2 regions of the Streptomyces sp. NPDC107562 genome follow, and region 2 is predicted to be linked to the other one. Evidence: predicted binding sites of a transcription regulator. Region 2 holds the regulator's gene; the other holds the start of a gene.
The links. The regulator HspR, encoded in region 2, represses chaperone genes until heat shock. The targets are predictions, from matches to a motif close to TTGAGNNNNNNNNNCTCAA.
Positions count from the first base shown of each region.

Region 1: the regulator HspR is predicted to act here: its motif matches at 8,553-8,571, upstream of lon (endopeptidase La).

Region 1 covers NZ_JBVKBE010000009.1:188,865-200,509, forward strand. Annotated here, with positions in the region: gene ACZ7LV_RS24675 (SAV_2336 N-terminal domain-related protein) at 1-1,602, shown strand, start outside; gene ACZ7LV_RS24680 (multifunctional oxoglutarate decarboxylase/oxoglutarate dehydrogenase thiamine pyrophosphate-binding subunit/dihydrolipoyllysine-residue succinyltransferase subunit) at 1,672-5,490, opposite strand; gene ACZ7LV_RS24685 (HAMP domain-containing sensor histidine kinase) at 5,772-6,881, opposite strand; gene ACZ7LV_RS24690 (response regulator transcription factor) at 6,878-7,618, opposite strand; gene ACZ7LV_RS24695 (spermine/spermidine synthase domain-containing protein) at 7,732-8,409, opposite strand; gene lon (endopeptidase La) at 8,594-11,008, shown strand; gene ACZ7LV_RS24705 (MarR family winged helix-turn-helix transcriptional regulator) at 11,215-11,645, shown strand, end outside.
Region 2 covers NZ_JBVKBE010000010.1:223,061-234,705, forward strand. Annotated here, with positions in the region: gene clpB (ATP-dependent chaperone ClpB) at 1-735, opposite strand, end outside; gene ACZ7LV_RS26415 (hypothetical protein) at 1,034-1,369, opposite strand; gene ACZ7LV_RS26420 (helix-turn-helix transcriptional regulator) at 1,659-2,672, shown strand; gene ACZ7LV_RS26425 (helix-turn-helix transcriptional regulator) at 2,745-3,776, opposite strand; gene ACZ7LV_RS26430 (substrate-binding domain-containing protein) at 4,082-5,191, opposite strand; gene ACZ7LV_RS26435 (heat shock protein transcriptional repressor HspR) at 5,583-6,035, opposite strand; gene dnaJ (molecular chaperone DnaJ) at 6,049-7,230, opposite strand; gene grpE (nucleotide exchange factor GrpE) at 7,264-7,923, opposite strand; gene dnaK (molecular chaperone DnaK) at 7,920-9,758, opposite strand; gene ACZ7LV_RS26455 (MraY family glycosyltransferase) at 9,853-10,881, opposite strand; gene ACZ7LV_RS26460 ((Fe-S)-binding protein) at 11,108-11,645, shown strand, end outside.

The DNA.
Region 1 (11,645 bases), on a different contig from region 2:
CCCGAGCTCTCCGCCGGAGAACTCCTCGGCAAGGGCAAGGAGGCCATGGCCCGGTTCGAGGGGGAGGGCCTGACCCGCGCCCTCGACGCCGCCGTGCGGTACCTGCAACAGGCGCTGGCGGTCTCGGCGCCGGACCCGGAGCGGCTGTCCGCCGCCGAGGAGCTGGCCAACGCCCTGCTGGTGCGCTGGCGGGTGCGGCGGGTCGGGGACGATCTGCGCGACGCCTGGGAGGTGATCCGCGACCCCGACCGGTTCGGGGCCCGCGGAAGCCTCACCCGCGGACTGGTCTGCTGGGCACTCGCCCGTGAACTGAGCGGCCGCGCCGTCGACTTCGAGGGCGTGCCCGACGCGCTGCGGATCTGGGCGCGCGGGGCGGCGGACGGCCGGTACCGCGCCGAGGAGTACGCCCGCGCCGTGCTGCTGTACGTGGCCGACCGCGACCTCTCCCTGGCGATGCGGGGCGCGGGCTCCTGCCCCGCGGGACTCAACGGCCCGCGGACCGCCGCGGCGGCGCTGCCCCATGTGCGCCGGGCCGTCGCGGAGGCGGGCGTGGACCACCCCGGGGCCCGCGGGCCCTACCGGGCGCGGGACGCCGAGCAGTGGTACCTGACGCACCTGCACCGTGCCGTCGACGCCGCCGACGTACGGCTGGCGTTCCCGAGCCGGGAGCGCGCACAGATCGTACGGGGGCAGCTGCTGCTCGACCTGGCGCGGCAGTACGCGGGGGACGGGCGGGTGCCCACGACCCGGCCGCTGCCCGAGCGGGCCGCCGAACTGGCCCTGCGCGCCATGGACGACTTCCAGGGCGCGGCACGCGGCAAGCGCGTCCTGTCGGACGAGGAGCGCTGCCGGACCTGGCTGGCGGTGGCGTCGGCCACCGAGGTCGCCCGGCCCGCCGACGAGAGCCGGGAGCGGCAGACGCTGTACGCCGTGGACCAGGCGCTGCGGGCGGCCGGCGAGGACCTGGCGCTGCGGCGCGAGTGCTACGCGCGCTCCGCGCGGCTCTACCGGGCCGCCTACCGGCGGACCCGTGACCCCGTCCGGCTGGACCACGCCGTCGAGGCGTGGGCGCAGGCCGAACGGCTGCTGGACGCCGACGACCCCGACCGGAGCGATCTGCTGTTCGAGTACGGCACGGCGCTGATGGACCGGGGCAGGGCGAGGAAGTCCGCCGAGGACGCCGCCCGGGCCGTCTCCGTACTGCGCACCGCCCTCCAGGACACCCCGCCCGGCCACTCGGGCCTCGCCGGCCGCTGGTCCGGCCTGGGGCAGGCCCACTACCGGCGCTACGACATCAAGCGGGTGCTGTCCGACCTGTACGAGGCCGAGTGGACGATCGGCGAGGCCGTGCGCAGCTCCGAGGAGCCCGCGTTCCTCGCGGACCACTGGCGGCTGCGCGCCTCGATACTGGCGCTCCTGCACCACCGCACGGACACCCTCACGCATCTGCACCGGGCCATCGAGGCGTACGGACGCGCCGCCGAGCACGCCGAGGAGGCGGGCCTGGACGACGTACTGGCCGAGGCCCGACGGCAGCGCTCCCGGCTCGCCCAGCGGCTCGGAGGCAGCCTTCGTGCCGCGGGACCCGAGGCGTCCCGGTGACCGCAAGGGCCCGGCCCCGAGTTCTGGGAACTCGGGGCCGGGCCCTTGTGCCGATCGGTGCTCAGCGGCTCACGCCTCGAACACCTCGCGCACCAGCTGCTCCTGCTCCGCCTGGTGCCGCTTCGCGGAACCGACCGCGGGGGACGAGCCGTGCGGCCGCGAGATGCGGCGCAGGCGCTCGCCGTGCGGGACGTCCGCGCCGACCGCCAGGTCCAGGTGGTCGATCAGGTTGAGCGCGATGAACGGCCAGGCACCCTGGTTCGCCGGCTCCTCCTGGGCCCACAGGTACTTCTCGGCGTTCGGGTACTTCTTGATCTCCGCCTGGAGCTCGGCACCCGGCAGCGGGTACAGCCGTTCGATGCGGATGATCGCCGTGTCCGTGACGCCGCGCTTGACCCGCTCGGCCTCCAGGTCGTAGTAGACCTTGCCCGCGCAGAAGACCACCTTCTTCACCGCGGCCGGGTCCACCGACTCGTCGCCGATGACCGGACGGAAGCCGCCCGTGGTGAACTCCTCCGCCTTCGCCGCGGCCGCCTTCAGGCGCAGCATCGACTTCGGCGTGAAGACGACCAGCGGCTTGTGGTGCGGGTTGTGCACCTGCCACCGCAGGAGGTGGAAGTAGTTCGACGGGGACGTGGGCATCGCCACGGTCATGTTGTTCTGGGCGCAGAGCTGGAGGAAGCGCTCCGGGCGGGCGGACGAGTGGTCCGGGCCCTGGCCCTCGTAGCCGTGGGGGAGGAGCAGCGTCACCCCGCTGGTCTGGCCCCACTTCTGCTCCGCCGACGAGATGAACTCGTCCACGACCGTCTGCGCACCGTTGACGAAGTCACCGAACTGAGCCTCCCACAGCACGAGTGCGTCGGGGCGGGCCAGCGAGTAGCCGTACTCGAAGCCCATCGCCGCGTACTCGGACAGCAGGGAGTTGTAGACGTTCAGGCGTGCCTGGTCCTCCGACAGGTACTGCAGCGGCGTGTACTCCTCGCCGGTGCTGCGGTCGATGATGACCGCGTGCCGCTGGCCGAAGGTGCCGCGCTGGGAGTCCTGGCCCGCGAGGCGGACCGGGACGCCCTCCAGGAGCAGCGAACCGAAGGCGAGGGTCTCGCCCATGCCCCAGTCGATCGTGCCGTCCTCGACCATCGACGCCCGGCGCTGCAGCTGCGGCAGCAGACGCGGGTGGACGGTGATGTGGTCGGGGATGTTGACCTGGGACTCGGCGATCCGCTTGACGATCTCCGAGGAGACGGCGGTGTTCACGGCGACCGGGAACTCCGGCTGCGCGTCCGGGGTCTGGACCGTCGCCGGCTGCGAGGTGGCCTCGCGGACCTCGGTGAAGACCTTCTCCAGCTGGCCCTGGTAGTCCTGGAGGGCCTGCTCGGCCTCTTCCAGGGTGATGTCGCCGCGACCGATCAGGGACTCGGTGTAGAGCTTGCGCACCGAGCGCTTCTTGTCGATCAGGTCGTACATCAGCGGCTGGGTGAAGGCCGGGTTGTCCGACTCGTTGTGACCGCGGCGGCGGTAGCAGATGAGGTCGATCACCACGTCCTTGTTGAACGCCTGGCGGAACTCGAAGGCGAGCCGCGCGACGCGGACCACGGCCTCCGGATCGTCGCCGTTCACGTGGAAGATCGGGGCCTCGATCATGCGGGCCACGTCGGTGGCGTACATCGAGGAGCGCGAGGACTCGGGCGCCGCGGTGAAGCCGACCTGGTTGTTGATGACCACGTGGACCGTGCCGCCGGTGCGGTAGCCGCGCAGTTGCGACATGTTCAGGGTCTCGGCCACCACGCCCTGGCCCGCGAAGGCCGCGTCGCCGTGGATCGCGACCGGCAGGACCGTGAAGTCCGTGCCGCCCTTGTTGATGATGTCCTGCTTGGCGCGGGCGATGCCCTCCAGGACCGGGTCGACCGCCTCCAGGTGCGAGGGGTTCGCGGCCAGCGAGACCGTGATCTGCTCGCCGTCCAGGCCCGTGAAGGTGCCCTGGGCGCCCAGGTGGTACTTCACGTCGCCGGAGCCGTGCATGGACTTCGGGTCGAGGTTGCCCTCGAACTCACGGAAGATCTGCGCGTACGACTTGCCGACGATGTTGGCCAGCACGTTCAGCCGGCCGCGGTGGGCCATGCCGATGACGACCTCGTCCAGGCGGGACTCGGCCGCGCTGTCGATGACCGCGTCCAGCAGCGGGATGACCGACTCGCCGCCCTCCAGCGAGAAGCGCTTCTGGCCGACGTACTTCGTCTGCAGGAACGTCTCGAAGGCCTCGGCCGCGTTCAGGCGGCGCAGGATGCGCAGCTGCTCCTCGCGCTCCGGCTTGGTGTGCGGGCGCTCGATGCGGTCCTGGATCCACTTGCGCTGCTTGGGGTCCTGGATGTGCATGAACTCGATGCCGGTGGTGCGGCAGTACGAGTCGCGCAGCACGCCGAGGATGTCGCGCAGCTTCATCAGGGACTTGCCCGAGAAGCCGCCGACCGCGAACTCGCGCTCCAGGTCCCACAGGGTGAGGCCGTGCTCGGTGATGTCCAGGTCGGGGTGCTTGCGCTGGCGGTACTCCAGCGGGTCGGTGTCGGCCATCACGTGGCCGCGGACCCGGTAGGAGTGGATCAGCTCGAAGACACGCGCGGCCTTGGTGACGTCGTCGTCGTGGCTGGCGTCGATGTCCTTGAGCCAGCGGACCGGCTCGTAGGGGATGCGCAGCGCCTCGAAGATGTCGTCGTAGAAGCCGTTCTCGCCGAGCAGCAGGTTGGCGACCTGGCGCAGGAACTCGCCGGAGGCGGCGCCCTGGATCACCCGGTGGTCGTAGGTCGACGTGAGCGTCATGACCTTCGAGATGCCGAGCTTGTTCAGGGTGTCCTGGGAGGTGCCCTGGAACTCCGCCGGGTAGTCCATGGAGCCGACGCCCATGATCACCGACTGGCCGGGCATCAGGCGCGGGACCGAGTGGACGGTGCCGAGGCCACCGGGGTTGGTCAGGGAGACCGTCACGCCGGTGAAGTCGTCCATCGTCAGCTTGCCGTCGCGGGCGCGGCGGACGATGTCCTCGTAGGCCTGCCAGAACTCGAAGAAGTTCAGCGTCTCGGCCTTCTTGATCGCCGCGACGACCAGCTGGCGGTCGCCGTTCGGCTTGACCAGGTCGATGGCGAGGCCGAGGTTGACGTGCGCCGGCTTGACGAGGGTCGGCTTGCCGTCCTTCTCGCCGAACGAGTGGTTCATCGCCGGCATGGCCTTGATGGCCTGCACCATCGCGTAGCCGATCAGGTGCGTGAAGGAGATCTTCCCGCCCCGGGCGCGCTTGAGGTGGTTGTTGATGACGATGCGGTTGTCGAAGAGCAGCTTCACCGGGACCGCGCGGACCGAGGTGGCCGTCGGCAGCTCCAGCGAGGCGTTCATGTTCTTCACGACGGCGGCGGCCGGGCCGCGCAGCGTGACCAGCTCGGGGCCCTCCGGGGCCGCGGCGGCCGGCTCGGCGGCCTTGGCCTTCGGCTGCTGCGGCTTGGCGGCGGCCGGGGCGGGAGCCGGGGCCGGGGCGGGAGCCGGGGCCTTGGGCTGCGCGGGAGCCTGGGCCGGCGCGGGAGCGGCGGCGGCGGGCCGCGGTGCCGCGGGGGCCGCGGGCGCGGCCGGGGCCGCCGCGGCGGGCGCCTGAGCCGTCTGAGCCGTGGTGGTCTCCGCGGCCGCGGGGGCCGCCTGCGCCGGGGTGGTGGCAGCCGCCCCCGGCTTGTAGTCGGCGAAGAAGTCCCACCAGGCACGGTCTACCGAATTCGGGTCCTGGAGGTACTGCTGATAGATCTCGTCGACGAGCCACTCGTTCGGACCGAACGCGGCAGCGGGGTTCTTGCCCGCTTGGTCTGCGTCGGTCGAGATGCTCGATGCGTTACTGGGGGACTGTGGCGACACGGCGGCAACCGCCCTCTTCCGCTTCACAAGGTGATGGACAGCGGGAATCAAGGCTACGCCTCCATGACCGGGAAGGTCAGGCCAGGTCGGTTCAACGTCGCGCAAGTCACATCGAAGGGCGTGTTTCGGGGGTGGGAATGGCGGGAAACAAGCGTGGTTCCGTTGCGAAAGGGGTGCGACGACCTGGGCCCGGCACCCCTGGGGCGCGGGCCTCTGCCTGATCACACGTGTCTCCCTGAGCGGGCGCCCGTGGATCTTGTGGCTCCGCTTCGAACTTTACGTCAACTTGGCAGAGAAGGCGCGCCCGGAAGGGTGATCAGAATCCGGCAACCCCGCTCGGATTCGGCCACTCCGATCCTGCCGCCGTGCAGATCCACCGCCCAGCGGGCGATGGCGAGGCCCAGCCCGGTGCCGCCGTCGCTGCCGGGGCCGTGCGGCCGGCTGACCGTTCCCCGGTTGAAGCGCTCGAAGACCCGGTGCCACTCGGAGCGCGGGATGCCCGGACCCTCGTCGAGCACCTCCAGCTCCAGCGACTCCGGCAGCGCGCCGCGCCGCGCCCGCACCGTCACCCGGCCGTGCGGCGGGCTGTGCTTGACCGCGTTGTCGATCAGGTTGACGACGACCTGGTGGATCCGCTCCGGGTCGGCGTGCGCGGTCAGCTCCGGCGGGGACACGTCGAGGTGCAGATGGACGTCCGTACGGGTGTGGCTGCCCGAGCCGGAGGCCATGCCCGCGCGCGCGGAGGCGACCATGTTGGCCTCCTTCAGCACCCCGGACAGATACGGCCACACCTCGAAGCGCCGCTGCTTGAGCGGTACGACGCCGTTGTCCAGCCGGGACAGGTCGAGCAGCGTCTCGACGAGCCGCCCGAGCCGCTCGGTCTGCTTCAGGGCGGTGCGCATGGTCTCGGGGTCGGCCCGGGTGACGCCGTCCACGATGTTCTCCAGCACGGCGCGCAGCCCCGCGATCGGGGTCCGCAGCTCGTGGGAGACGTTGGCCACCAGCTCCTTGCGCTGGCGGTCCTCGGCCTCCAGGTCGTCGGCCATGCGGTTGATGGTGACGGCCAGGTCGCCCAGCTCGTCCCAGCGGTTCTCGCGCACCCGGCGGGTGTAGTCGCCGTGCGAGATCGAGCGGGCGACGGCGTTCATCTCGTCCAGCGGCGAGGTCAGCGAGTGCGCCACGAACTGCGTTATCAGCAGGGTGGCGATCATCGAGAACACCGTGATGAAGCGCAGCTCCGTCTCGGTGCGCAGGGCGATCATCATCAGACCGGTGGTGATCAGCACCGAGATGACGACCAGGGCGCCCAGTTTTGTCTTGATCGAGAACGGGCGTACGCCGCCCCAGGGCTCCCCGGGGCTCCTCCGTGCGGCCGGCCGCCCCTCGCTCATGGCGTCGGTGTCTCCAGCGCGTAGCCCACGCCGTGCACCGTGCGGATCCGCTCGGCGCCGATCTTCCGGCGCAGCGCCTTGATGTGGCTGTCGACGGTCCGGGTGCCGGAGGCGTCCGCCCAGTCCCACACCTCGGCCAGCAACTGCTCACGGGAGAGCACCGCGCGGGGGGTGTTCGCCAGGCAGACGAGCAGGTCGAACTCGGTGGGCGTGAGGTGGACGTCCTCGCTGCGCACCCGCACCCGGCGCTGTGCGTGGTCGATCTCCAGCTCGCCGAGGCGCAGGATGCCGCTGCGCGGCGTGGCGGCCGCGACCGCGGCACGCTCCACCCGGCGCAGCAGCACGTGCACGCGCGCGGCCAGCTCGCGCATGGAGAAGGGCTTCGTCATGTAGTCGTCGGCGCCGACGCCGAGACCCACCAGCATGTCGGTCTCGTCGTCGCGCGCGGTGAGCATCAGCACCGGCACCGGCCGCTGGGCCTGCACGCGACGGCAGACCTCCAGACCGTCGAAGCCCGGCAGCATGATGTCGAGGATCAGCAGATCGGGCTGCCAGGCCTCGGCCGTGTCGACGGCGGCCGGGCCGTCACCGGCGGTCTGCACGAGGAATCCCTCGGCGCGCAGGCGGGCCGCGATGGCGTCGACGATCGTCGGGTCGTCCTCGACCACCAGCACCCGGCGCTGTGCGCCCGGCGTGGCCGCCGCCGTGCCGTTCTGGGAGGTGTGTGTCTGCTCCATCGCCCGCCCCTGAAGTGTGCTTTCCGGAATCCGTGGGGTGATCCCATGACTGCGATTGACGCTTGAATGATCGGCGTCAGGCAAGCAGAGTACGGGGAGTCACCGCAGCTCGGCTATTCCGGTCGGACGCCGAGGTGCACGACGTCGGGAACGCCCCGGGCAACCGGGATCTCTTCGGTACGCACATGCCGGAAACCGGCATTCCGCAAGGTTCCTTCAAATTCCGGGGAGGGTTTCGCCGACCATACGGCGAGTACCCCACCGGGTCCCAACACCCGTGCGCAGCCTGCGAGTCCGGCCGTCGAGTAGAGCCCCGAGTTGGCTTCCGTGACGGTCCAGTCGGGTCCGTTGTCGATGTCCAGGCACAGTGCGTCGAACGTGTCGGAAGTCTCATTGACGTAGGCGATCAGATCCGCTTCGACGATCCGGGTGCGGGGATCGTCCAGCGCTTTGCCCGAAACGGTGGAAAGAGGTCCCGTGCGGTGCCAGTCGATGACCGCGCGCTCCCGCTCGACCACCGTGATCCGACCCCAGCGCGGGTTGCCCGCGGCATGTGCGAGCGAGAATCCGACGCCGAGGCCGCCGATCAGCACCCGCGGGCCGGGGCGGTGGTCGAGGGCGTCGAGCGCCGCGTCGACCAGCAGCCGTTCCGAGCGGCCGTCGGACGTGTCCATCAGGAAGCAGCCGTTGGCGATGATCTGGAGCAGCGCCCCGTGGCGCCGCAGTACGACCTCGCCGTACGGGCCCTCACGACGGTCCAGGACTTCGGGGATGTCGTAGCTGGTGGGCATCGGCCCATCCTGGCACTTCTCTGACGGGTTGTTGACGAAACGGCGGAGGCCTCGTGAACGGGGGGGGGGGGGGCCGCGAGGAGCCCCGACCTCGATCGCTCACAGCGAACGCGTCCGGGGGAACAATGCGCCCCGGCCAAGCATTGAGTCGGCATAGCTCAACTTGACTGCCGAAGGGGAGATCATGGCATCGACGTCCACACCGCTCACTCTGCCCGTGCTGCCGCTCGACGGCGAGGTCGTCCTGCCCGGCATGGTGGTCCCGCTGGACCTGAGCGACGCAGATGTCCGGGCGGCGGTGGAGGCCGCTCAGGCGGCTGCCCGTGCCACGCCCGGCAAGCCCAAGGTACTGCTGGTGCCGCGCAACGACGGCAGCTACGCGAGCACGGGCGTGCTCGGCACGGTCGAGCAGGTCGGCCGGCTCGCCGACGGTGACCCGGGTGCCCTGATCAGGGGCCGCAGCCGGGTGCGGATCGGGGCCGGGACGACCGGGCCGGGAGCGGCCCTGTGGGTCGAGGGGACCGCCCTCGACGAGAACGTGCCGGACCCGTTGCCCGGACATGTGACGGAACTGGTCAAGGAGTACAAGGCCCTGGCTTCCGCCTGGCTGAAGAAGCGGGGTGCCTGGCAGGTCGTCGACCGGGTGCAGGCCATCGACGACGTGTCCGCCCTGGCCGACAACTCCGGCTACTCGCCCTTCCTGAGCCTCGACCAGAAGATCGAGCTGCTGGAGACCGCCGACCCGGTCGCGCGCCTCAAGCTCGCCACCCAGCAGCTGCGCGACCACATCGCGGAGCAGGACGTCGCCGAGACGATCGCCAAGGACGTCCAGGAGGGCGTCGACAAGCAGCAGCGGGAGTTCCTGCTGCGGCGTCAGCTGGAGGCCGTGCGCAAGGAGCTGCGCGAGCTGAACGGCGAGCAGGAGGGCGAGGAGTCCGACGACTACCGGGCCCGGGTCGAGGCCGCCGAGCTGCCCGAGAAGGTGCGCGAGGCCGCGCTCAAGGAGGTCGACAAGCTGGAGCGGTCCTCCGACCAGTCGCCCGAGGGCTCCTGGATCCGCACCTGGCTCGACACCGTGCTCGAACTTCCGTGGAACGAGCGGACCGAGGACGCGTACGACATCCAGGGCGCGAAGGCCGTGCTCGACGCCGAGCACGCGGGCCTGGAGGACGTGAAGGAGCGGATCACCGAGTACCTGGCGGTGCGCAAGCGGCGTGCCGAGCGCGGACTCGGGGTCGTCGGCGGGCGGCGCGGCGGCGCCGTGCTGGCGCTGGTCGGGCCGCCCGGCGTCGGCAAGACCAGCCTCGGCGAGTCCGTGGCCCACGCCATGGGGCGGAAGTTCGTGCGGGTCGCCCTCGGCGGTGTGCGCGACGAGGCCGAGATCCGCGGTCACCGGCGTACCTACGTCGGCGCGCTGCCCGGCCGGATCGTCCGCGCAATCAAGGAGGCCGGGTCGATGAACCCGGTCGTGCTGCTCGACGAGATCGACAAGGTGGGCTCCGACTTCCGGGGCGACCCGGCCGCGGCGCTGCTGGAGGTCCTGGACCCCGCGCAGAACCACACCTTCCGCGACCACTACCTGGAGGTCGAGCTCGACCTGTCCGACGTCGTCTTCCTGGCCACCGCGAACGTGCTGGAGGCCATCCCGGAGGCCCTGCTCGACCGGATGGAGCTGGTCCGTCTCGACGGCTACACCGAGGACGAGAAGGTCGTCATCGCCCGCGACCACCTGGTGCCACGCCAGCTGGAGCGCGCCGGGCTGGAGAAGGACGAGGTGACCCTCGACGAGAGCGCGCTGCGCAAGCTGGCCGGCGAGTACACCCGCGAGGCGGGCGTGCGCAACCTGGAGCGGTCCGTCGCGAGGCTGCTGCGCAAGGTGGCGGCCCAGCACGAACTGGGCGAGCGGAAGCTGCCGTTCACCGTCACCGACGCGCACCTGCGCGACCTGATCGGCAGGCCGCACCACGTCCCCGAGTCCGCTCAGGACCCGGCGGAGCGGCGCACGGCGGTGCCGGGTGTCGCGACCGGTCTCGCGGTCACGGGCGCCGGTGGTGACGTGCTGTTCGTCGAGGCGTCGCTGGCCGACCCCGAGACGGGCGCCGCGGGTCTGACGCTGACCGGTCAACTGGGTGACGTGATGAAGGAGAGCGCGCAGATCGCCCTGTCCTTCCTGCGCAGCCACGGCGCCGAGCTGGAGCTGCCGGTCGCCGACCTCAAGGACCGGGGCGTGCACATCCACTTCCCGGCGGGCGCGGTGCCGAAGGACGGCCCGAGCGCGGGCATCACCATGACGACCGCGCTGGCCTCGCTGCTCTCCGGGCGTCTGGTCCGTACGGACGTGGCGATGACCGGCGAGGTCTCGCTGACCGGGCGGGTGCTGCCGATCGGCGGCGTGAAGCAGAAGCTGCTCGCCGCGCACCGGGCGGGGGTCACCACGGTGATCATCCCCAAGCGCAACGAGCCGGACCTGGACGACGTCCCGGCGGAGGTGCTGGACAAGCTCGACGTCCACGCCGTCACCGATGTCCGCCAGGTCCTGGAGCTGGCGCTGTCGCCGGCCACGAGCGAGGCGGCGCCGGAGGTTCCGGTCGCGGCGTGACGGACGCGACCGGTCGGGCGAGGCCCGGGTCCCGAAAGGGGCCCGGGCCTTCGTCGTACGAGGGGGACGGCGGGTGTACGCCCGGTGACCGTCGGGGGACCCGGGGGCTGCCGTCCGGCTGCGCCTGCGAAATACTGACGGAGCTGCGGTGATGACCGTCGGCGGCGGCAGGTTTCGCGACCAGGAAAACGGATCAGGGTGCTGACGTGCACGAGGGTGGAAACGACGGCAGACGGCACGGCGAGGCGCAAGCCGTGCGAAGTGGTGTGGACCACGAGTTCCTGGAGCTGGAGCGCGAACTGACGGTGTTCCTGCGGCGGGCCCGCGCGAACCAGGGCGAGATGGCCCGCGAGGTCCATCCCGACCTGGAGTCGGCGGCGTACGGGCTGCTGGTGCGGCTGGACGAGTGCGGCCGCCAGCGGGCCACCGACCTCGCCGCCTACATCGGGGTCGGCAAGGCCACCATGTCGCGTCAGCTGCGCGCCCTGGAGAACCTGGGCCTGGTGGCCCGCGAACCCGACCCGGCGGACGGCCGCGCCTGGCTGGTGCACCTCACCGAGGAGGGGCGCACCCGGGTACAACGTGTCCGCGAGGCCCGCCGCGCCCGCTACGTCAGCAAACTCGACCACTGGGACCG
Region 2 (11,645 bases):
GGCGCCGAGGTCGAGCGCGACGAGCCGCTTGTTGCGCAGCGACTCGGGCACGTCGCCCTTGACGATCCGCTGGGCGAGCCCCTCGACGACGGCGGTCTTGCCGACACCCGGCTCACCGATCAGCACGGGGTTGTTCTTGGTCCGCCGGGACAGCACCTGCACGACCCGCCGGATCTCCTGGTCCCGCCCGATGACCGGGTCGAGCTTGCCCTCGCGGGCGGCGGCGGTGAAGTCGGTCCCGAACTTCTCCAGGGCCTTGTACGAGCCCTCGGGGTCGGCGTTGGTCACCCGTCGGCCCCCGCGGGCCGTACGGAAGGCGGCCAGCAGCTTCCTGGCGTCGGCGCCGTTGCGCGTCAGCACCTCGCCCGCGGCGCCGCCCTTGGCGGCGATCCCGATCAGCAGGTGCTCGGTCGAGACGTACTCGTCCCCGAGCTCCTGGGCCCTGGCCTGGGCGTCCGCGATCACGGCGAGCAGATCGCGGTTGGGCTGCGGGGGCGCGACCGTCGACCCGGTCACGCTGGGCAGCTGGGCGAGGACCTTCTCGGTGCCGGCCCGTACGGCCGCCTGGTCGGCGTCTGCCGCGGCCAGCAGGTCGGTGACGTTCTCGTTCTCCCGCCCCTGGAGCAGAGCGAGCAGCAGGTGCGCGGGGGTGAGGTCGGCGTGCCCCTCGGTCACGGCCCGGTTGCCGGCCGCGCTGATCGCGTCCCGGCTCCGGTTGGTCAGCTCGGCGTCCACGTGTCCGTTCTCCTCCTTGCGTGAGCGACTGACTCAGGCAACTTCCACAAAGTTGAGTCTATTCCACTCAAGGGCATAGGTGGGAGCGACCCGGGGTCTCTATGGAGTACCCGGAGGAAGCCTGGAACGCGCCATCGGCATCGAGCGGCTCTTTCCGGCCACACTCGAACGGGGGTGCGATAGACCGGGATAGCGCGAAAAATCCGCAAAAACTGCAGCGGGGTCACCGTGTTCAGGTCACGGTGACGCCGCTGCGGGGGGAAGCACCTGAGCGATCTGTTACGACGGGGGAATCGCGTCAGGCACTGCGGGGGGTGGCCGAGATGGTCATGGCGGCGGACGGCTCCGGCTCCGCCAGACGATGGTCACGCTGGTCCAGGTTCACAAAGATCATTCCGTACCGGATGGCGCACCGCACCGGCTGCGGCGCCCCCCGAGGCCGCCGCAGGCACCGGTATGCCCGCACATCGTCGTCGTCGTCCCTGGTGACGACGACGGGCTCACCGAACACGGTCACCATCAACGAGTCACCGCTGTGGGGGATGGCGGTGGCCAGGTCGATGAAGTGCCAGCCGGATCGGTAGGCGGTGGCCATCTCTCTACGGAAGGAGCGATCGTCGGGTGGAGTGGTCATGGTCAGTCCCAGGTGGTGTCAGCCGGGAACGCCAGCGCGTCTCCATCACCGGACACCACTGATGCTGACCGCACAACGTCCGTCGCCGCATCACTCTTCGCACCAGAGAGGCCACTCAGCGTTCCGAAGGCCACAACGGCGGAGAAGGCGGCGACAAGCACCGAGCGAAGCATTCTCTTACGCATAGTCGGCTTCGTCCTCACTTGAAGGTCCCCTCTTCCCCCGTCGGATAAGACGATGGCTCATTCAGGCACGTCATGGCCACACAATCGATGCATCATGTTCCTGCATGTTCAGGACCCTGGGGGGTGGAGATTTGGCATCGAATGGGACGAAGGCGACGCATCCTCACGCGGTGACCGAGCTGTGTGACGAAGGCGGTCGTCTCTATGCCAACGCCCTCCGTACAGGACGTATCGCCCGTACGGAGGTGGAAGCCGCGCCTTGCCTGATGGAGTTCGCGCTGCTCCACCCCGATCCGGACGACCCGAACTGGCTGCTGCCGCTGCCGCCGTCCGTCGCCCTGGCCCAACGGCTCAATCCCATTGAGCGCGAGATCACCGAGCGCCGGCGGACGTCCATCGAACTCGCGGACGCCTTCGAGCCGTTCATGGCCCTGAGCGCCCAGCAGATCACACCCGCGCACTCGATCACCGTCCTGGAGGGCCTGGACCGGATCAACGACGCGCTCGACCTGGCCACCGCCCAGTGCCGGTCCGAGGTGCTCACGGTGCAGCCGAGCCGCGGCAAGCGCCCCGAGAACCGGCTCATCGAGGCGATGGAACGCGATCGCACGCTCATCGAGCGCGGGGTGCGGATCCGGACGCTGTACCAGCACACCGCCCGCTACAGCCCCGAACGCCTCGCCTACATGGAACAGTTCGCCGACGGGAAGGCGGAGTACCGCACCATCGACGAACTGGTCGAGCGGCTCATCATCTGCGACGAGAGCGTGGCCTTCATCCCGGTCCGCGACGACCGCCAGGTCGCCCTGGAACTGCGCCACCCCGGACTGGTGAGCTACCTGATCAAGGTCTTCGAGTTCATGTGGAGCCGAGCGGTCCCGCTCAGTGCCGGCGCCCCCTACGAGACCGCGCCCGACGGCATCTCCGAGGTCCAGTACTCCATCGCCAAGCTGCTCGTGGAGGGCCACGTCGACGAGGCCATCGCCCGGCGGCTGGGAATGAACGTCCGCACCTGCCGGGCCCACATAGCCAAGCTCGCCACCGCCCTGGGCAGCGGCAGCCGCGCCCAGCTGGGCTATCTCATCGCACAGTCGGGGATGCTGGAACGGGGACAGTGAGAAGCGGGGGCCTGAGGGCCCTGAGCGGCTGCCAGGGCGCCGAAGAGGCCGGGAGCGGGGCCGTCACGGGCCTCAGCGGGCCGTCGGGGAGCCCTGGTCGGGAAGGGTGAGCTCGGCGGCGGACAGCGGCCGTGCGGGGCCGTCCAGGCCGACCTGCGCTATCCGGACGCCCAGTTGCGTCCGGCTCGCCGCCCCGAGCGTCTCCGACAGGCGGGCGATGTGGGCCCGGCAGGTACGGACGCTGATGCCGAGCCGCTCCGCGATCACGGCGTCCTGGTGCCCCTCCGCCAGCAGCGCCGCGATCGACTGCTCGCGGTGGGAGATGCCCTCGATGCCGGTGTCGGGGAGCGCCGCGGTGAGCGGGATCGCCAGCCGCCACAACCGCTCGAAGACCGTCACCAGGTACTCCACCAGGGCGGGGTGCCGCAGTTCCAGGGCCATCGTGCGCTCGGCGTTGGCCGGGATGAAGGCGACCGTGCGGTCGAAGAGGATCAGTCGGTCGATGACCTCGTCCAACGTCCGGGCCTCGACCGCGTCGCCCATCAGCTCCAGGTAGTTCAGCAGGCCCTGGCCGTGCCGCGCGACGTGGTTGTACAGGTCGCGCATCCGCACGCCCCGCCCCCGCAGCGCCAGCGCCCGGTGCAGGCCCTCCGACAGTTCGTGTTCGCGCCGGATGCCCCCGGGCTGCACGGTGAGCACCTCGGTCGCGCAGGCCGCCGTGGCCTCGTCCAGCGCGGCCTGGATGCGGGAGGGTCCGTCCAGGACCCGGATCGCCACGCCCTCGGAGGACGGGGCCTGGCCGCCCAGTCCGGCGTACCACTCGAAGGCCGCGACGGCCGATCCCATCCGGCGCTGGCTGACGCTGATCTCGTCGTACACCCCGCGCAGCAGCCGGGTCATGACCTCCTGCGGAGAGGTCGGGACGAGCCAGTCCATGTCGTCGGGGTCGGGGTGCAGCAGGGCGAGTTCCAGCAGACAGGGCACCGGCTCCGCGTCGCGGCGCGGCACACGGCCTCGCCGTACGGCCCGGGAATACACGCGATCCCCGGCCTCGCACAGTCGGTCAGCACCATGCGGATGCTCGTCCGTCCCGTGCCCGGCCATGGCCCATTCCACCCCCGGTTCCAGCCTCTTCCGCAGCGCAACTATGCGCGGACCGGACCTGGTCCGCAACACGGCTCCCTCCAGGGTGACCGCGGGAAACCGACGGTATGGCCAGAAATCTCCCTCCCCCCGTCCGTCACCTTGCAACAACTCGACGGTGGTGTGTCCAGGCCCCGCCAAGGCCGGGCCCGCCCGGCCGCGCGGCCCGGACCGCGGCCGCGAGAATGACCGGAAGAATGACCGAAGGGGTGGCGCGCTCCGAGCGCGAACCACCCCTCCACCCACCCGAGCGACGGGCCCGCCCGCTACTTGATCTGAAGCTCCGCGCAGGCGTCCTCGTACTCGGCCGTGCAGATGTCCGCGACCTTGTGGATGCCGTCCGCGACGACCGTGTCCATGATGTTGTCCCGGGTCAGCGCGACCACCGACACCAGCTGGGCCGGGATGCCCTTGTGGGTGGGGCTGTCGACCCGGTCACGGGCGAGGGCGTCGAACTGGATGTCCCTGCTCTGCACCTTGGCCACAGCCATCTCCGCGGCGGCCTGGGCCTCCTGCGGGTAGGACTTGTAGACGCTCATGTACTGCTCGCCGGAGACGATCCGCTGGACGCCCGCGAGTTCGGCGTCCTGCCCGGTGATCGGCGGCAGATCGGTCACGCCGGCCGCCTCCAGGGCCTTGATGACGCCGCCCGCCATGCCGTCGTTGGCGGAGTACACGGCGGCGATGTTGTCCTTGCCGATCTGGGTGATCGCCGCGGCCATGTTGGCCTGGGCGTTCTCCGGCTTCCAGTCCTTGGTGTCGAAGCTCTGGGCGATCGTCACCTTGCCGGTCAGCTCCGACAGCGCGCCCTGCTTGAACTGCTTGGCGTTCGGGTCGGTGGGCGAGCCGTTCATCATGACGATCTTGTCGGAGCTGTCGATCTCGGGGCCCAGCGCGTCCACCAGGGACCGGCCCTGGACCTCGCCGACGAGTTCGTTGTCGAAGGAGATGTACGCGTCGATGGGCCCCTCGGCGAGCCGGTCGTAGGCGATGACCGGGATGCCCGCCTCCTTGGCCTTCTCCACGCTGCCCGCGATGGCGTGCGCGTCCACGGCGTCCAGCAGGATGACGTCGACCTGCTCGTCGATCATCTGCTGCATCTGGCTCGCCTGCTTGTTGGCGTCCGCGTCGGCGTTGGCGTACCGGACCTCGCCCTGGTTCTTGGTGAGCTCGGCCACGCGCTCCTTGATGATCGGGTGGTCGAAGTCGTCGTAGCGCGAGTTGGCCGTCTCCGGCAGCAGCAGGCCGACGGTGATGTCGTTGCCCTTGGTGGGGCTGGCGTCGCTGCTGTCGCCCGTCGCCCCCAGCACGCCACAGCCTGCCAACGACAGGGTCAACGACGAGGCGACCACGGATATGGCGATACGACGACGCATGGATGAGCCCACTTCTGCTGCTTCCCGAGGTGGCCGCGGCGCTGCGGCCCGGATGACTGAAAAGCCAACGCGTCGGCGCCCCCCAGCGTCAAGCGAAATCACTTAACGAGATGGCAACATCACGTTCCGCTTAGCCTGTGAACACACCGCGAAACTCCCTCCCTGGACCCTTTACGACCCCTCCATTCACGAGGAGTTGGGGCGTGGACGCGGACCCGTACAACCACTCCCTTTGCTCACAGTTCGTGATCACCGGCGCGCGCGAAGCGCGCCCGAACCCGACAGAGGAGCGAACGAACCCGGCCAGGGAAGCGAAGGGGCCGGGAGAACAGCCTGTCGGCTGTTCTCCCGGCCCCTTCGCGCGGTCCGGTGGTTCTCGTCGCGCGCCGCGTCAGTCGCCCTGCTGCTGTCGCTTCGGCCGCCACACCACCAACGCGCTGGTCTGCTGCACCTCCTGGTACGGCACCAGGTCGCGGCGGTAGGAGGCGTGCACCGCCGCCTCCCGCTGCTGCATCGCCGCGGCCGCGCCGTCCAGGGCGCCCTGGAGCTCCGCGACGCGGGACTGAAGTGCCGCGACCTGGTTCTCCAGTTCGATGATGCGTTTGATGCCGGCCAGGTTGATGCCCTCGTCCTGCGACAACTGCTGCACCTGACGGAGCAGTTCGATGTCACGGGCCGAGTAACGGCGGCCGCGGCCGGCCGTGCGGTCCGGAGACACCAGGCCCAACCGGTCGTACTGGCGCAGCGTCTGCGGGTGCAGGCCGGACAGCTGGGCCGCCACCGAGATGACGTAGACCGGGGTCTCCTCGGTCAGCTCATAGGGGTTGCGTCGACGGCCGTTGATGTCCATGGCTGACTCATGCTCCCTTCGCGGCCTGGAACAGCTCCGCCCGCGGATCCTCACCCGCGGTGGCCTCGCGATACGCCTCCAGTGCGTCTCGAGCCTTCCCCGTCAGGTCCTGCGGAACACTCACCTCGACGGTGACCAGCAGGTCCCCTCGGGTGCCGTCCTTGCGGACCGCGCCCTTGCCCCGGGCCCGCATCGTACGGCCGTTGGGCGTGCCCGGGGGCAGCTTCAGGGTGACCGGCGGACCGCCCAGGGTCGGCACCCTGACCTCGCCGCCGAGGGCCGCCTCCGTGAACGTCACGGGGACGGTGACGGTGAGGTTGTCGCCCTTGCGGCCGAACACCGGGTGCTCCTTGACGTGGACGACCACGTACAGGTCGCCCGCCGGGCCGCCCCGCTCGCCGGGCGCGCCCTTGCCGCGCAGCCGGATCCGCTGGCCGTCCGAGACGCCGGCCGGGATGCGCACCTGCATCGTCCGTGAGGACTTGGCGCGTCCGCTGCCCTTGCAGACCTCGCAGGGGTTCTCCGCGATCAGACCGCGGCCCTTGCAGTCGGGGCACGGGTCGGTCAGCGAGAAGCCTCCGCCGGAGCCGCGCGCCACCTGTCCGGTGCCGACGCACGTCGGGCACACCCGCGGTGTGCCGTTGGCGTCGCCGGTGCCGGAACAGGCCTTGCACGGCGCCTGCGAGGACATCCGCAGCGGGACCGTCGCGCCCTCGATCGCCTCGGTGAAGCTGAGGGTGACCTCGGACTCGATGTCCTGGCCGCGCCGCGGCTGGGTCCGGGTGCCGGTCGTCGCTCCGCCCCGGTTGAACAGGCCCCCGAAGACGTCACCGAGTCCGCCGCCGAAGCCGCCGGCTCCTTGGCCCTGGCCCTGGGCGCCTCCGAAGAGGTCGCCCAGGTCGAAGTTGAACGAGCCGCCGCCCGCGCCCGGCCCCGGGCGGAAGCCGCCGTTGCCGAACAGGGTGCGCGCCTCGTCGTACTCCTTGCGCTTCTTGGGGTCACCGAGGACGTCGTTCGCCTCGGAGATCTCCTTGAAGCGCTCCTCGGCCTTGACGTTGCCCTTGTTGGCGTCCGGGTGGAACTCGCGGGCGAGTTTGCGGTACGCCTTCTTGATCTCGGCCTCGGTGGCGTCCTTGGGGACGCCGAGGACCTTGTAGTAGTCCTTCTCGATGAAGTCCTTGGTGCTCATCCTCGACGTCCCTCCTCTCTCATCCGTTCAACGTCAGCCCTCGTCCGGGCCACCGCTCTCCTTGTCGTCGGCCTGCGCGTCGCCCTCCTCGGCGGGCTTCACGGTCTGCGCGCCCGGCTGGGGCTCGGCGACCGCCACCCGCGCGGGGCGGATGGTGCGCTCGCCGATGCGATACCCCGGCTGGAGGATCGCGACGCAGGTCGTCTCCGTGACGTCCGGCGCGTACGAGTGCATCAGGGCCTCGTGGATCGTCGGGTCGAAGGGCTCGCCCTCCTTGCCGAACTGCTGGAGGCCCATCTTGGCCGCCACGGTCTCCAGCGACTCGGCGACGGACTTGAAGCCGCCGACCAGCTCGCCGTGTTCCCGGGCCCGCCCGATGTCGTCGAGCACGGGCAGGAGTTCCGTCAGGAGGTTCGCGATCGCGATCTCCTTGACGGTGATCCGGTCGCGCTCGACCCGGCGGCGGTAGTTCTGGAACTCGGCCTGGAGCCGCTGGAGGTCCGCGGTGCGCTCGGTGAGCGCGGTGCGCGTCTGGTCCAGCTGGGCCACCAGGGCCGCTGTCTGGTTCGCGTCCCCGGCCGGGGCCGCCCCCTCCTCCGGGGAGGGGGTGGCGGCCTGCGGCTCGGCGTCGTCAGGAGTGGCGCCGGAGGGGACGTCGGGCTTCTCTTCGAAGCCCGGGGTCTCCTCCGTCACGCGGCACCGTCCTTGCGCTCGTCGTCCACGATCTCGGCGTCGACCACGTCGTCGTCGGCCTTGGGCTGCTCGGACGCGCCGCCCGCGGCCGCCTGCGACGCCTGGGCGTCGGCGTACATGGCCTGGCCCAGCTTCTGGGAGACGGCCGCGACCTTCTCCGTGGCGGTGCGGATCTCGGCGGTGTCCTCGCCCTTGAGCGTCTCCTTCAGCTCGGCGACGGCGGCCTCGACCTCGGTCTTGATCTCACCGGGGACCTTGTCCTCGTTGTCCGCGAGGAACTTCTCGGTCTGGTAGACGAGCTGCTCGCCCTGGTTGCGGGACTCGGCGGCCTCGCGGCGGCGGTGGTCCTCCTCCGCGTACTGCTCGGCCTCCTGGCGCATCCGGTCGACCTCGTCCTTCGGCAGCGAGGAGCCGCCGGTGACGGTCATCTTCTGCTCCTTGCCGGTGCCGAGGTCCTTCGCCGTGACGTGCATGATGCCGTTGGCGTCGATGTCGAAGGCGACCTCGATCTGCGGGACGCCGCGGGGCGCCGGGGGCAGACCGGTCAGCTCGAACATCCCGAGCTTCTTGTTGTACGCCGCGATCTCGCGCTCGCCCTGGTAGACCTGGATCTGCACGGAGGGCTGGTTGTCCTCGGCGGTGGTGAAGATCTCCGAACGCTTGGTCGGGATCGTCGTGTTGCGCTCGATCAGCTTGGTCATGATGCCGCCCTTGGTCTCGATACCGAGGGACAGCGGGGTGACGTCGAGGAGCAGGACGTCCTTGACCTCACCCTTGAGGACACCGGCCTGGAGGGCGGCGCCGATGGCGACGACCTCGTCCGGGTTGACGCCCTTGTTGGCGTCCTTGCCGCCGGTCAGCTCCTTGACGAGCTCGGCGACGGCGGGCATGCGGGTGGAGCCACCGACGAGGACCACGTGGTCGATCTCGCCGAGCTGGATGCCGGCGTCCTTGATGACGTTGTGGAACGGCGTCTTGCAGCGCTCCAGCAGGTCCGCGGTCAGCTGCTGGAACTGGGCGCGGGTGAGCTTCTCGTCGAGGTGCAGGGGACCCTCGGCGGAGGCGGTGATGTAGGGGAGGTTGATCGAGGTCTCCGTCGAGGAGGACAGCTCGATCTTCGCCTTCTCGGCGGCCTCGCGCAGACGCTGCAGCGCCATCTTGTCCTTGGCCAGGTCCACGCCGTGGCCGGACTTGAACTGCTGCACCAGGTAGTCGACGACGCGCTGGTCCCAGTCGTCACCACCGAGGTGGTTGTCACCGTTGGTGGCCTTCACCTCGACGACACCGTCGCCGATCTCCAGCAGCGAGACGTCGAACGTGCCGCCACCGAGGTCGAAGACCAGGATGGTCTGGTCGTCCTTGTCGAGGCCGTACGCCAGGGCGGCGGCCGTCGGCTCGTTGACGATGCGCAGGACGTTCAGACCGGCGATCTCACCGGCCTCCTTGGTGGCCTGCCGCTCGGCGTCGTTGAAGTACGCCGGGACGGTGATGACCGCGTCGGTCACCTTCTCGCCCAGGTAGGCCTCCGCGTCGCGCTTCAGCTTCTGCAGGACGAAGGCGCTGATCTGCTGCGGGTTGAAGGGCTTCCCGTCGAGCTCGATCTTCCAGTCCGTGCCCATGTGACGCTTGACCGACCGGATGGTCCGGTCGACGTTGGTCACTGCCTGGCGCTTGGCCACCTCGCCGACCAGCACCTCGCCGTTCTTGGCGAAGGCGACGACGGACGGCGTGGTCCTGGCACCCTCGGCGTTGGTGATGACGGTGGGCTCGCCGCCCTCCAGAACGCTGACGACGGAGTTAGTCGTGCCCAGGTCGATGCCGACCGCACGTGCCATGGTTGATTCCTCCAGCTGACTTGAGTGGAACAGGCTCAAGTGTGCATGACGCCCGCGCCGGGGTCAACAGACCTGAGTCGCACGGACTCAACTCTTATCCGTTCCTTACACGCAGGTGCCCTGTGACCTGCAAGGACGCGGCAGAGCCCGCCGAGGTTCCCGTCAACCGACCGCGCGATTTCACCCTCGACAGTCCCAGTACGAGGAGCAGCGCGGCGCCCGCGACACCGAGGACGGCGACCGGGCCGGCCCACCCCGTGTGCACCAGGACGCCGACGAGCGCCCCGGCGAAGGCGAGGGCGCCGAGCACCACGGTCACCCCCTGGGGGGTGAGCCCCAGCCGGCGCAGCCGGTGGGCCAGATGGTCGGGGCCGGGCCGCCCCGAGAGCCGCCGCACCAGCACCACGAGCAGGACGTCGGCGCTCACCACGGCGGTGAACGCGAACAGCGGGCCCGCCGAACTCCCGGGCGCGTACCCCGCACGGGTGAGCACAACCGCGGCGGCGAGCACGAACCCGGTGAAGAGCGACCCGCTCGCGCCGAAGGCGATCCGCGCGGGCGGCCAGTTGTGCATCAGGAACCCGGTCAGCGCCGCCGCCAGCACGCTCAGCAGCACCGCGAGCCCGTCCATCAGTTCGACCGCCGCACACGCCCCCACCCCGAAGGCGGTCACCACTCCGACGGTCCCCACCAGCGCGTCCGCGTGATCGAGGGCCCGGAACGCCACGGCGACGGCGGCGATCCAGCCGACGGCCAGCACCCCGCCGACGACGCCGACCGCCTCGTAGGGCACCACGCAGGCCGCCGCTCCCGCCGCGCCGCACAGCAGCAGCCGGGACCGCAGTCGCCACAGGTCGGCCAGCAGGCCGAGCAGGGCGACCGCTCCCGCGGCGACCAGGAGCCTGCCGACGCCGGGGCCGAGCGGCGCGACGCCGGTCCACTCGCCGGCGCCCGCGACGGCGAGGGTGGCGAGGACGACGGCCACCCCGCCGAGCAGCGGTACGGAACGGGTGCGGCGGCGCCGGTCGAGCAGTCCGAGGCGCAGCGCGAGGACGCGCAGGACGGCCGTGAGCAGCGAGGCGAGGAAGAGGGCCGCGACAGCGGCGGCGATGCCGTAGAGCACGGTCTTAAATTAGGCGTGAATCTATCAATTTGGTACGAATAACACGTTCGGTTCGTCAGGGAACGCGTTCCGTTCGCGAGGTAACGCGTTCCGTTCATGAGGCAACCCTCAGCGATTCAGATCACTCCATGCCTGGCTACAGTGCGACGAGGGATGCGGGTAGTCTCAGACGGACTGGGTAAGTTACCGCTTAGTAATCTCCCTCGCAGGCCCGAGGAGCCCCCAAATGCAACTCGCCGCGATCATCGTGTCGCTGGTCCTGACCGTGGTCGGCGTCGCCCTGCTCGCGCGCGCCGTCGGTCAGTTCGTCCGGTACTTCAAACTGGGCCAGCCCGTACCCGCCGGCACCCGGACCGACAACCCGTATCAGCGCAGCGTGACGCTGGTGCGGGAGTTCCTCGGTCACACCCGCATGAACCGCTGGGGCGTCGTGGGCGTCGCCCACTGGTTCGTGGCCGTGGGCTTCCTCACGCTGCCGCCGACCCTGGCCCAGGCGTTCGGCCAGCTCTTCCAGGCCGACTGGGTGCTGCCGGTCATCGGCGGCTTCCTGCCGTTCGAGCTGTACATCGAGTTCATCGGCGTGATGACGATCCTGGGCATCGCCGTCCTCATCGTCATCCGGCTGCTGAGCCTGCCGTCGCGGCCCGGCCGCAAGTCCCGCTTCGCCGGCTCCAAGTCGGGCCAGGCGTACTTCGTCGAGTACGTCATCCTGACCATCGGCCTGGCGATCTACGTGCTGCGCGGCCTGGAGGGCGCCCTGCACC